DNA from 3 places in the Exiguobacterium sp. s138 genome. Region 1 is predicted to be linked to each of the others. Evidence: riboswitches for the same ligand, from Rfam matches in the RefSeq annotation. Region 1 holds a riboswitch; each other region holds the start of a gene.
The links. A riboswitch is a leader RNA that binds a small molecule or an ion and turns the genes downstream of it on or off. The one in region 1 is predicted to bind thiamine pyrophosphate.
Positions count from the first base shown of each region.

Region 2: another riboswitch for thiamine pyrophosphate. It lies ahead of thiT (energy-coupled thiamine transporter ThiT); the one in region 1 lies ahead of KNP91_RS06420 (ECF transporter S component).
Region 3: another riboswitch for thiamine pyrophosphate. It lies ahead of KNP91_RS02710 (thiamine phosphate synthase); the one in region 1 lies ahead of KNP91_RS06420 (ECF transporter S component).

Region 1 covers NZ_JACSMW010000002.1:499,621-503,819, reverse strand. Annotated here, with positions in the region: gene KNP91_RS06430 (energy-coupling factor transporter transmembrane component T family protein) at 1-53, opposite strand, end outside; gene KNP91_RS06425 (ABC transporter ATP-binding protein) at 19-1,578, opposite strand; gene KNP91_RS06420 (ECF transporter S component) at 1,578-2,153, opposite strand; TPP riboswitch at 2,260-2,359, opposite strand; gene KNP91_RS06415 (50S ribosomal protein L25/general stress protein Ctc) at 2,451-3,128, opposite strand; gene KNP91_RS06410 (DEAD/DEAH box helicase) at 3,479-4,199, opposite strand, start outside.
Region 2 covers NZ_JACSMW010000002.1:132,106-136,304, reverse strand. Annotated here, with positions in the region: gene KNP91_RS04475 (amino acid permease) at 1-1,382, shown strand, start outside; gene KNP91_RS04470 (thiamine diphosphokinase) at 1,450-2,058, opposite strand; gene thiT (energy-coupled thiamine transporter ThiT) at 2,058-2,618, opposite strand; TPP riboswitch at 2,682-2,788, opposite strand; gene rpe (ribulose-phosphate 3-epimerase) at 2,812-3,468, opposite strand; gene rsgA (ribosome small subunit-dependent GTPase A) at 3,470-4,199, opposite strand, start outside.
Region 3 covers NZ_JACSMW010000001.1:533,248-537,446, reverse strand. Annotated here, with positions in the region: gene KNP91_RS02730 (ThiF family adenylyltransferase) at 1-56, opposite strand, end outside; gene KNP91_RS02725 (thiazole synthase) at 53-820, opposite strand; gene thiS (sulfur carrier protein ThiS) at 822-1,025, opposite strand; gene KNP91_RS02715 (NAD(P)/FAD-dependent oxidoreductase) at 1,022-2,011, opposite strand; gene KNP91_RS02710 (thiamine phosphate synthase) at 2,008-2,604, opposite strand; TPP riboswitch at 2,695-2,797, opposite strand; gene nagZ (beta-N-acetylhexosaminidase) at 2,857-4,086, opposite strand; gene KNP91_RS02700 (OsmC family protein) at 4,092-4,199, opposite strand, start outside.

The DNA.
Region 1 (4,199 bases):
CCGAGCTTCACGGCGGGATTAAGGCGTGCGAGCAGCGAATTGTTTTCCTGCACGGTGTTTCACCTCCTCGAGTTGCTGATAGCGTACCGATACCGGGCGGATCAACTGGTTATGCTCAAGCAATGATTCGTTCCGGAACAATTCATCCGGTGCCCCGTCAAATTGAATGTGCTTCTCGCCGATGACGACAACGCGGTCGGCGTAACGGTAGACCAGCTCCATGTCGTGCGTCACCATGATCAGCGTAGTTCCCGCTTCCCGGGCTTGGTGTAACACATCGAGAATCTGAGCGGTCGTCTCAGCATCTTGTCCGAAGGTCGGTTCATCGAGTAACAGGACAGCTTTTCGTTCCAGCAACATCGTCGCGACACTTAAGCGTCTTTTTTGCCCGAGACTGAGTGCAAGCGGGGACTGAGCGGCGACATCCTCCAAACGGTAGTGTTGCAGGGCGTCAGCTACTTGACTTCGTGCCGTTGACGGAGAGCTGATGGCCAGTTCATCGGCGACCGTCTGTTTCAGAAATTGAAACTCCGGTTGCTGAAAGACGAAACCAACTTGCCGGTAAAACGTCCGGTCCCGCCATTTTTTCAAAGGTGTCTGAAACAGCTTGATCGTCCCGCTTTGCGCCGGCAACAGTTTTGCCAGCGTCTCAAGCAGGGTGCTTTTACCGGCAGCGTTGCGTCCGACGAGCATGATCCATTCTCCGGCGGACGCGGTCAGCGAAATCCGGTCGAGAATCACCCGTTTGCCATGCGTGATCGTCACATCGGTCAAATCAAACGTCGTTTCGTTTGCCACCGGACGTCTTGCGACGGGCGGGTTATTCAGAAACCGCGCTGTTGCGACCGTCAGCGGAATCGTCTCGAGTGTATAAGGATAGAGCAATGGCGACATGATACCGTGCCGGATCAGTTCCTCCCGTTTCTCTTCGAAGACTTCAAGCGGGGAACCGTCAAGCCTCAGCTGTCCTTCCCGAAAGACCAACACACGGTCAGCAAACGTCACACATTCTTCCAGTTGATGTTCGATCAACACCAGTGTCACGTTCGGATTGTGATGCAATTCTTCAATCAGCTCCATCATCAATCGGCGGCCGTGCGGATCGAGTTGCGCCGTCGGTTCATCGAGTAACAGGATGTCCGGTTCGAGTGCCAACACACAGGCCAAAGCAAGCCGTTGTTTCATCCCGCCGGACAGTCCGGCAATTTGCGTCGTCAAGGCGAGGTCGAGTCCAACCCGTTTCAACACCGTTCTGATTCGTTCTTCCATTTCATCGCGGGGAATACTCCGGTTTTCCAGACTGAAGGCGATTTCCGCCCCGACCGTCTGCATGCAAAACTGATCGTCCGGCTGTTGAAACAGCATGCCGACGGTTCCGTCTGCGCGCCATTCACCGGTGACTTCCGCCTCAATCGTTTCCGGCATCAGACCGGCAAGCGTATGCAAGAAGGTCGTTTTGCCGCTGCCGCTCGGACCAATCAATAAGGTCGTCTCTCCTTGCCGGAGCGACACGGTCAAGTCGTTTAAAACATCTCGGTCTTGATCCGGATAGCGGACGGTCAGATTCCGGCACCACATCAGGCAGCCCGCCGTTTCTGTTGTCGTCCGACGGCGTAACCGTTCAGCGTTCCCGTCTTGACGAGTGAGTCGACGATGATTTTCGCGAGCAATCCGCCAAGTAATGCCCCACTGACCAGTTGCAGGGAAAACGTCAATAGCAGTGTCGTCGTCGTATAGTAGGCGAACCCATTGACGACCAGACTATAGACCATACTTCCGACAGCCGCAAACATGCCCGACAGCATCAAGGTGAAGGTGTTGAAGTTCCGGTAGCCGACTAACAGAAAAGCAACCTCAGCGCCAATGCCTTGCGCAAGTCCAATCAATAAAGCCGATAAACCGAAGTGACTCCCTGTAAACAACTCGACGGCAGCAGCGACGACTTCTGCAATCAATGCCGCGCCTGGTTTTTGAATGATGTAGGCGACAAGGGGACTGGCGATGACCCAGATGCCGAACATCCAGTTTGCTCCGACCGGTCCAAAGATGGCCGAGATCGGCAACCATAACGTCGACCATCCTAAGTAGAGGACACCACAAGCTACGGCGAGCATCATCATGACGATGATTTCTTTCATTTTCCAACTGTTCATAATCACTTCTCCTTTGAATGCACACCCACAAAGAAACCACAAAAAAAGACCGCCCTCTATGAAAAGAGAGCGGTCGTGTAACCTGCAAGATGCAGAAAAAGAGCACGAGGATTCCGCTCCACTTTCCTACGCTAGTATGAACTAGATCAGGTTCAAAGGGTCCGAAGTAAATCGTCTCAGCCGAGCGGGCTCCCCTAGTGGATGTGTCAATGATGTGTACCTTCTTCACTGTACGGCTGTCGCCGCGACTTGTCAATATGCATAAAAAAACCTCCCACGAGGGGAGGGGAGAAAAGATTACTCTTTATCTTCTTTGTTTTCTTCAGCTTGCTCTTCAGAAGTTTGTTCTGAATCGTCTGTCGCTGTATCCGCATCAGCTGCTTGTGCCTCAGCTTCTGCTTCTTCGATTTCTTCAAGTTCAGCTTCAAGTGTCGATTCAACGACCGCTGCAACTTGGATGTCACCTTCTGTGACGACACGGAAATCTTTTTCTTCCGGAAGATCAGCGACTGTAATCGAATCTCCGATTGCAAGTTCCGTTACATCCACTTCGATGCGTTCCGGTAATTTATCTGGTGTTGCGGCAACTGTTACTTTAAAGAGTGTTTGTGAAAGGAATCCGCCAAGTTTCGCGCCAGCTGCTTCGCCGACCAGGACGATATCCGTTTCGACTTCTGTTTCTTCATCCATTTTAACAGCGATGAATTCAACGTGTTTGATTGTTGGTGTAAAGATGTCCATATCGAGTTTGTTGATCAATGTGTTGACCTTTTTACCGCCGATTTGAAGAGCAACCAAGACGTTTTCGCCGTGATCACGGACAACTTTGACCAATTCTTTTTCGTCGAATGAAATCGGTGTGCTTTCCACTTTGTAGCCATACACGACACCAAGAGCTTTTCCTTCATGACGTAATTGCTTTCTAAGTGAGCGCGGGCGTACTTCGCGTTCTTCTACTTTTAATGTTACTGACATGTTCATTTCCCCCTTGAATTTGGTATAGCCCTCAAAAGGTAATGAATGTAGGAGTGGAACAATAGGTTCCAACAGAAATTCATGCGCTAAATGCTAGTTCAACTGGATTTCATTCAGAAATGAAAAACGAAGTGAGTAAGTAGCATTTCTCTCCCAGGTCATTACGCTGATATTGAGAAACAATAATTGAAAAGCGACCGTGTTGTACGGTGCTAATGTAGATATACCCCTATCTTTCAAAAGTTAAAACCTTTTTTTCTGAATTTGATTGTCGAAAGACCTTCAAACCTGTTGATAGACAACGGATTGAAGGTCCTTCATTTTTTTAAGATTTTCTTTGATTTGTGTGGTTACTCACCTGCTGAATCGATAAAAGCGGGGGAATCGAGCAGACGGACGAGTTCACGAATCGTTAAAATATCCGGCTTCTGATCCGATAAGACGGCATCAATCATCGTCGCTTTGCGATCTTGTAATTCCGCCATCTTTTCCTCGATCGTTCCGGTCATCAACAGCTTGATCACTTCGACCGGTGACTGCTGTCCCAATCGATGAGCCCGGTCAGCCGCTTGTTGCTCGACGGCCGGATTCCACCAACTGTCGTACAAAATGACGGTATCTGCCGTCGCCAGATTCAGACCGGTCCCGCCGGCCTTCAAGGAAATCAGGAAGAGATCAACTTCACCGGCATTAAACCTTTCACACAGTGCGACCCGGTCCTCAACCGGTGTCTCACCCGTCAGCAGAAAGTGGGCACGTTGTCGTGCTGCCAGTCGTTCCCGAATCCGGGCCAGCATCTTCGTATACTGGGAAAAAATCAGGATCCGGTGTCCGGCGGCTAATTTTTCTTCAATTAACGTCAGCAGACGTTCGAGTTTTGTGGATTCGCCTGTATAATCTTCGACAAACAGCGCCGGATCACAGCAAATCTGCCGTAAGCGGGTCAAACCGGCCAGCAACTTAATCCGGTCCTCACGTTTCGTTTCATCCAAATGACGCAATGTTTCCAGTTGCAGTTTAGATAAGTAGGAGGCGTAAAGCTTTTTCTGTGTCGGGCCAAGGTCTGTATAG
Region 2 (4,199 bases), 370 kb from region 1:
CAAGCCGGCATCTCTTCATGATTTCACTCGGAGGGATTATCGGTACGGGACTGTTTCTCGGTTCCGGATTAACGATTTCGCAAGCAGGACCACTCGGGGCGGTCCTCAGTTACATCGTGGGTGGGACCATTATGTATCTGACAATGTTATGTTTAGGAGAGATGGCTGTCCATATGCCGGTTTCCGGATCATTTCAAACGTATACGACACGTTTCATCGGACCGGGTATCGGATTTGCCGTCGGCTGGATTTACTGGCTCGGATGGGCCGTGACGGTGGCACTTGAAATTACGGCAGCCGGAAGTCTGATGGATCGGTGGTTTCCGAACACCCCTATCGTCATCTGGTGTGCCATCTTCACCGTCATTTTATTCGGACTTAACGCCGTATCTGCCAAAGCCTTTGGGGAGGCTGAATTCTGGTTCTCGAGCCTGAAAGTCCTGGCCATTCTATTTTTCATTGCGCTCGGGGGAGCAGCTTGGTTTGGCTGGATCGACATGACTGCAGAACGCCCGGAAAGTTTATTCGCCAACTTTACTTCAAACGGATTGTTCCCGAACGGTGCGCTCGGAGTCTTGACGACGATGATCGCCGTCAACTTCGCGTTCCAGGGGACGGAATTGATCGGGGTTGCAGCCGGAGAGTCGAACGATCCCGAAAAATCGATTCCGAAAGCGATCCGCAATACGGTTTGGCGGACGTTCATCTTTTTTGTTCTTTCGATTACAATCGTCGGCGCCTTAATTCCTTATGAAACAGCTGGCGGTATCAGCAGTCCGTTCATCATGGTCTTTGATGCGATTGGGATTCCATACGCGGCCGATTTGATGAACATCGTCGTTCTGACTGCCTTACTGTCGGTCGGGAACTCAGGATTATACGCTGCTACCCGGATGTTATGGTCGATGTCTCAAGAAGGTATGATCTCGAAAAAACTTGCCATCGTCAACTCTCGTGGTGTACCGATGCGGGCGTTATGCTTTACGATGCTGTTTGCGATGTTATCGCTTCTGACCGCCTTTTTCGCGGAAGATACCGTCTTCATCTGGTTGTTGTCACTAGCAGGACTCGGGGCACAAGTCGGTTGGATTTCAATTTCCGCTTCACAAATTGCGTTTCGCCGTCAATTCATCAAAGACGGGCATTCAGTCAGTGAATTGAAATTCAAGACACCGTTCTTCCCGGTCTTGCCGATCATCTCGTTCTCGTTAAACATGCTCGTATTGATCAGCTTGGCGTTTCAGGCAGATCAACGGATTGCACTGTATATCGGTGTTCCGTTCTTCCTCTTGACATGGGGTTGTTACCATCTGTTTGTTAAAGGAAAACATATTGCAGCTCAAACCGAGCGTCAGGCAGCCAGTTCCACATTAGAATCTTGAACTGCCTCCACCTACAGAGTCATAAAAAAACGCGTGCTCGTTAGGTAAGCCTAACGAGCACGCGTTTTTACTGATCTGACAAACTCCGTAATGCGATGACTTCACCGGTATGCACCGTCACGTTCGCCACTCCGTGCTGTGTCCATTCATTGCTGACGGTCAATGATCCGCCGACCGGCACGTCATGATTCGTCAACGGATACTTGACCCCGCGGAGGGTCAGACGTGTCGGAACGAGCGGGATGAAAGAGAGATAGTGAAATCCATCTGCCTCGATCTCATACGTCCCCGGCTGTAAGAAACGAACCTCTTCCCGCTTCGTCATCAAGCGAACTGCCGGAAATTGTTTTAGCAAATAGACGTTTTGAAGCGTCATATCAAGTCGTCCTCCGGTCGCACCGAATATGAACACTTCTGTTGCTTCATACTGTTGACTGACATGGCGTAAAGCCAGTTCCAAGTCGGTCTCATCCTTTTCAGCCGGGTGGATGATCGCTCCTTCCGGTTTGTATCCGAGCGAATCAAAGTCACCAATCGCCAAGTCAAAAGCGAGACCTTGCTGTGCCAATTCGGTGACACCTCCGTCAACGGCGATGACAACCGTCTTCTCATCCAGAAACGGTTTCAGGGACGGGATGTCTTCTGTCGGACCGGCCGCTACAATCACGACCCGCATCAGACACCTCGTGCCGAGTAACGAAGAAGTCGGGGCGCTGTCGTAAACAGAAGTCCTGCGACAATACCACATAATAGGTACGATGGAACCATATACGTCGCGTTATAGATCAACGAGTACGGAACGACCGGACCTTCCGCATATTCAGCGAAGAAGACGATTCCGCTGATGACGTGACAGACATAACGTAAACCTGCACCAAGCAATGTCGCGCCTAGTACAATTGCCATCAAACGGCCATTCTTCCCGGTTGCTGCTGCTTTTTTGACTTGCCGTGCGAATAGTCCGCTCAGTCCGACGACTCCAAACGCAATCGTATAATCGAGTAACGGCTGAACGACTGTCAGAATTTGCGGAGCGAACATCAGTTGAATCGTTCCGACGAGCGCTCCCGTCACGACCCCACCGATGACACCATGACGAAAGGCCATGACGAAGATTGGCAGCATCGCCAAACTGACCGAACCCCCTTGCGGCATTTTAAACGGGATTAATAAATCGAACACCACACCAAGACTTGCAAAGATTGCAATTTCCATTAACATTTGTAGCCGTTTCATCCTTTTTTCCTCCTAAAAATAAAATCGCAGGACGGCAAAAAGGCAGTACGACGAACGCCGTACTGCCTGCGTGCGCCACATCCCTACGTCCGTCTGAACGGAACAGGTTCGAAGGGTTAAAGTCCAATCACTTCTCTCAGCCGCTTGACGCGACACCCCTTGCGGTCTTCATTCAATTTTGATTCTGCTCTTATTATACGTGAGCGGCATTCCGAATACTAGTGATTGCTTCTGAATAATCCGGTGCATTGTAGATGGCGGAACCTGCAACAAGTACGTTTGCCCCATTCTCAATACATAATTTCGCTGTTTCCGCATTGACTCCGCCATCGATTTCAATCTCAAACGATAGATCGTGTTCCGCTTTCATTGCAGCCAGTTGATTTAATTTCTTCATGACACCCGGAATGAACGCTTGTCCGCCGAATCCCGGATTGACTGTCATCAATAAGACCATGTCCACATCCTCGAGCACGTGTTCGATCGTCGACAGCGGCGTATGCGGATTGAGCACGACACCCGCTTTCGCACCGGCTGCTTTGATCTGTTGCAGGACACGGTGGACGTGATTCGTCGCCTCGACGTGGAACGTCACGATATCAGCCCCTGCTGCAACGAAGGCTTCGACAAAGTTTTCCGGACGATCAATCATGAGATGGACGTCGAGAACCATATCTGTTTTTTGACGTAAACTGCTTAAGACAGGAAGTCCGAATGAGATGTTCGGAACAAATTGACCGTCCATGACATCGAAATGGATATAATCGGCACCTGCTGCTTCTACGGCTTTGACATCCCGCTCTAAATTTGCAAAATCTGCTGATAAGATTGATGGTGCGATTTTAATCATGTTAATACCTCCGTGTCCGATTCTTGATTTCCTCTACAAACATACCATAATTCGTATACCGGGAAGCCATGATTTCCTGGGCCTCGACGGCTTGTTTAACGGCACAACCAGGCTCATTCAAATGCAGACAGCCACGGTACTTACATTCGTCCTGTAAAGCAACAAATTCAGGGAAACACCACCGTAACTCCTCGAGTTCCATTTCATGCGGAAAATCAAGATTCGAGAATCCCGGGGTATCTGCAATCAGTCCTTCGCCAAGCGGGATCAATGTCACATGACGTGTCGTATGGCGTCCACGACCAAGCGCCTTCGAAATATGACTCGTTTCCAGTGCCAACGAAGGTTCCAAGGCATTCAACAACGAACTTTTCCCTACACCGGATTGTCCGGCCAGGACACTCGTTTTATCTTTTAACAACGGACGGACGGATTCGACTCCGGCCAATGTCTCACTTGACGTTTCGATGACGTGATATCCAATGGTCCGGTAAGCGGCAATTGCTTCCAATACCCCTTGTTCGGCTTCACCTTGTAACAAGTCCATCTTCGTCAAGATGATGATCGGTTGAATTTCCTTTGCTTCAATCAACACTAAAAACCGGTCCAGCAGATGGGCAGAAAAATCAGGTTCTGCTGCCGATACGACCAACAATGCTTGATCGATATTGGCAACCGGCGGGCGGACCAGGAAATTTTGACGGTCCTTTACTTCCAGGATATATCCGGTC
Region 3 (4,199 bases), on a different contig from region 1:
TGCCCTTCCTGTCCGATTGGACGAAAGCGGATTTGTCGGCTATACCGGTCCATCATGGGCGGCTGATCCCGGTCGTCGGACTGCTCGCCGTCGCATACCGTTTTTTCTCAATCCGTCCTGCTTCAAAACCGAGTCGTCCCGCTTCAACCGCAAGCTTCATTGCACGTGCCATCTTGACCGGGTCTTTCGCATGCGCGACGGCTGAATTCAACAGGACACCATCAGCTCCGAGCTCCATCGCGTACGCCGCGTCAGCCGGTGAACCGATGCCGGCGTCGACGATGACCGGCACTGACATTTGTTCGATGATGAAGCTGAGCGCGAGCGGATTTAAGATGCCTTGTCCGGAACCGATGGGTGACGCGGCCGGCATAATCGCATGACAGCCGAGTTCTTCGAGCCGACGGGCGAGCAACAGATCATCTGACGTATACGGCAAGACGATGAAGCCATCCTTGATTAATTCCTCTGCTGCTCGTAATGTTTCAATCGGATCCGGCAGCAGTGTCTTGTCACAACCGATTACCTCGACCTTGACCATATCGCACATCCCTGAGGCCCGGGCAAGCCGGGCAAGCCGGACCGCTTCCTCCGCCGTCTTCGCACCCGCAGTGTTCGGTAACAGATCATAGCGGCTTAAGTCGAGTGCCGCGAGTGGATTCGTCTGTTCCTTCGCAAAAACATCGAGTCGCCGGACGGAAAACGTTAAAATATTTGTTTCCGATGCTTCGACCGCTTGTTGTTGCTTCTCATTATCCGGATATTTTCCTGTCCCGAGTAACAATCGTGATGCAAATTTTTTTCCGCCAATTTCTAACATGTTATCCGCCTCCTACAAAATGAACGATTTCAATGACATCTCCGGACGTAACGTCCGTATCCGGATAGCTCGACCGGTCGATGATTTGATGATTTTGTTCGATGATGACGACCTGTCCCTGAATCTCCAGTTTTTCTAACAAGTCGTGTAACGTCTTGATTTCCTCTGTCAAAGCATAGTTTTTTCCATTCAATCGGATAGTCATCTGCTTTCCTCCTGTCGTCGTCTGTTAAAACCATCCAGTGCCACTCTTGGCATTTGCCCCATGAGACAATCGGCTAACACATTGGCCGTCGCCGGTGCCAGTAAGATGCCATGCCGGTGGTGCCCGGTCGCGACGAACAATCCGTCGATACCATCCACCGATCCGAGATACGGCAGACCGTCCCCGGTTTGCGGTCGAACACCGGACCAAGCCTCCACGAACACGGCCTCTGCAAGTGGCGGATAGAGCTTAATCGCTGCATTCAATAACAAACGAATACTGTTCAGACTGACGGTCGTTGATTCATCACTAACCCGTTCCGTCGCCCCGATGATGATCCGTCCGTCTGCTTTCGGGACTAAATAGACCGCATCACCAAACAGCGTCCGATTGAGTTGTCCGGTCGTCAGCCGGACAGACAGACACTCGCCCTTGACCGGAAGTGTGTTAATCGTCACTCCGACCGTCTGTAACAATTCTTCCGATCCGCGACCACCGGCGACAATAATTTGTCTGCCCACCCGCAGCCCCCGGTTAGTCTCGGCGCCGGTCACCGTTTGTCCGTCCCGTACGAGACGTGCTACGACCGTTGCCTCTTCGATTCCCCCGCCCCGTCGTTCGATCGCACTGCGTAATGCTTGTGCAAACAACCGCGGATCAACCTGTCCGACCGAATCAAACGTCCGCCAGTGATGTGCCTGTTGCATATGAAACGGTTGTTCCAGATACCCGCTTCCGAGACCGGTCTCGTCAAACAATTGTTGCACGAATTCCGGATACAGCTTCCGGCTCAGCCGGGCCAGTTCATGTAACGGTGCCAGCAATTCTTCATCTGTCGCGAGCATTCCCGCTGCTGCTTGCGTCGCTCCCTGACCGACAGTTGACTGTTCAAGCAAATGAACGGTTTTCCCGCGCTGCAGGAGCTCATAGCCGAGCGTTAAACCAATGATACCGGCTCCGATGATTAAAACATCCGGGCGTGTCATCGTTGCATCACCGCCTGGAACCGGTTGGCTGCTTCGACCGGAGACGCCTGACCGAGAATGCCCGACAAGACGGCCCCGCCTGCGCAGCCGGTCGCCAGGATATCCGGCAGATTGTCCGGTGTAATGCCACCAATTGCAATGACAGGAATCGATGTCCAGTCGACAACTTGTTTCAAGGCGTCGAGTCCCCGGGGCGGTACACCCGGTTTTGATCCTGTCTCAAAAATATGGCCGTACAGGACGTAATCAGCACCGGCTTGTTCCGCCGCTATCGCTTCCGTTAACGAGTGAACCGATTGACCGATCACCAATTCCGGAAAACGGTGCCGGACGAGGTCGACCGGAATGCTGCGTGTTGTCAGCTGAACTCCGGTGCCGGTGACGACTGCCACGTCCAGCCGGTCATGGACAATTAATTGCTCTGTCTTTACGCCTCGTCGCACGAGTGTTTCGATGCACACGACCAGTTCCTTCGCTGACCATAACGGCTCCCGCAAATGAATCCGGTCGACGGATAGTGCGAGTTCCGGTAACAGCTGTTCGAGTATGTCCGGACGCTGCTTGCCGGTTGTCATCAGATGTAACTGGCTCATCATTTCCCCCTTTCCACACGAAAAAGGACCACCCCATGAACTGATGGAGTGGTCCTACAAAAAAGGGCGACAGCCGTCGCATCCTCTATGAATGATCGGAATCCACTTCCCTCCGCTAGTACGAACTAGATCAGGTTCAAAGGGTCCGGATACTTCCGTCTCAGTCTGCTGCGAGACTCCCCTAGTGTAGATATTGATTTGTGTGGTACGCCTGTAGTTTACCACGGGTAGTCCGATTTGTTCTACCCTTGATTAGTGTCGCATGTCCGATTCGACCGCTTTGACCTGCTCGATTAGCTGTTCATACGCGTCGACGCGTTTCGTTTCCGACAAGTCATACGTTTGTTTTAAGCGTAATACCCGCATGACTTTCTGATCAAGGTCTGCTCTCGACAATTTACCTTGTTTGATCCGTGTCATGATTTCCTTGTGAACGGACGCGTATGCGCCGGGCGATGAGAACATCGCCATATCCGCACCATTTTCGAGGGCAAGACTTGCCGCCTGGGCAAGTCCGTACCGTTCTGTGATGGCTCCCATGACCAAATCGTCCGTGATGATGACACCGTCAAACTTCAGCTCATCCCGTAACACCCCGGTCATGACGGGTTTCGACAACGAAGACGGACGGGTTTTGTCGAGTGCCGGAAACAGGATATGCGCGACCATGACCATCTCGGCCCCTTCCTGAATCGCCCGTTTGAACGGGACCAGCTCCGTCTGCTCGAGTTCCGCTTTCGTCGCATCGACCCGCGGCAGACCGACATGGGAATCGACGGTCGTGTCGCCGTGTCCCGGAAAATGTTTGACGACCGGCACGACGTCTTCTTCTTTCATGCCCTGCATCAACGGGACACCAAGCCGGGCGACCTGTTGCGGATCCGCACTGAGCGATCGGTCACCGATGATCGGATTCGCCGGATTGCTGTTGACGTCAAGGACGGGAGCGAAGTCCATATTAAAGCCGTAAAAACGGGAAATCGAACCAAGTGTCTGTCCGACTTCCTTCATCAATGCCGGATCATTTTTTTGACCGAACGACAGACTCGGTGATAATTTGAGCTGTGCGTCCGGGACCCGACTGACGCGTCCGCCCTCTTCGTCAAAGCCGAGAAACGCTTTTGCATCAGCCGGTTGGGCTTCAGCAATCGCTGCCGTAAAGGTTTTCAGTTGATCGGTCGACGTGATGTTGCCGCCGAGTAACAGCACACCACCGAGTGCATGATCCTGCAACAGCGTTCGGTCGGCTTGTGTCAAAGCTGTTCCCGTCACACCGATATACAGCAACTGATCGACTTTTTCCGCCGTCGACATGTTCGAGACGGTTTCTTTAAGTTGTTTCTCTGCCCGCTCAGCAGCAGAAGGTCGATCCGGCTGCGGCGGCTTTGTTTTCTTCGCCGGCTTCGGTTGCGGTTCGACCGGTTGTGCCGGCTCGTCAGCACAACCGGCGAGGAGGACACTTGCCAACAGAACAGGAACCATCCGTTTCAAATCGGTTCCTCGTTCCGGACGCCGTTGATCGAGTAATAGACTTCAATTTCTGCGTTCAGCGATTGTGAGACCGAGCAGTATTTGTCTTTTGATAAGGCAATCGC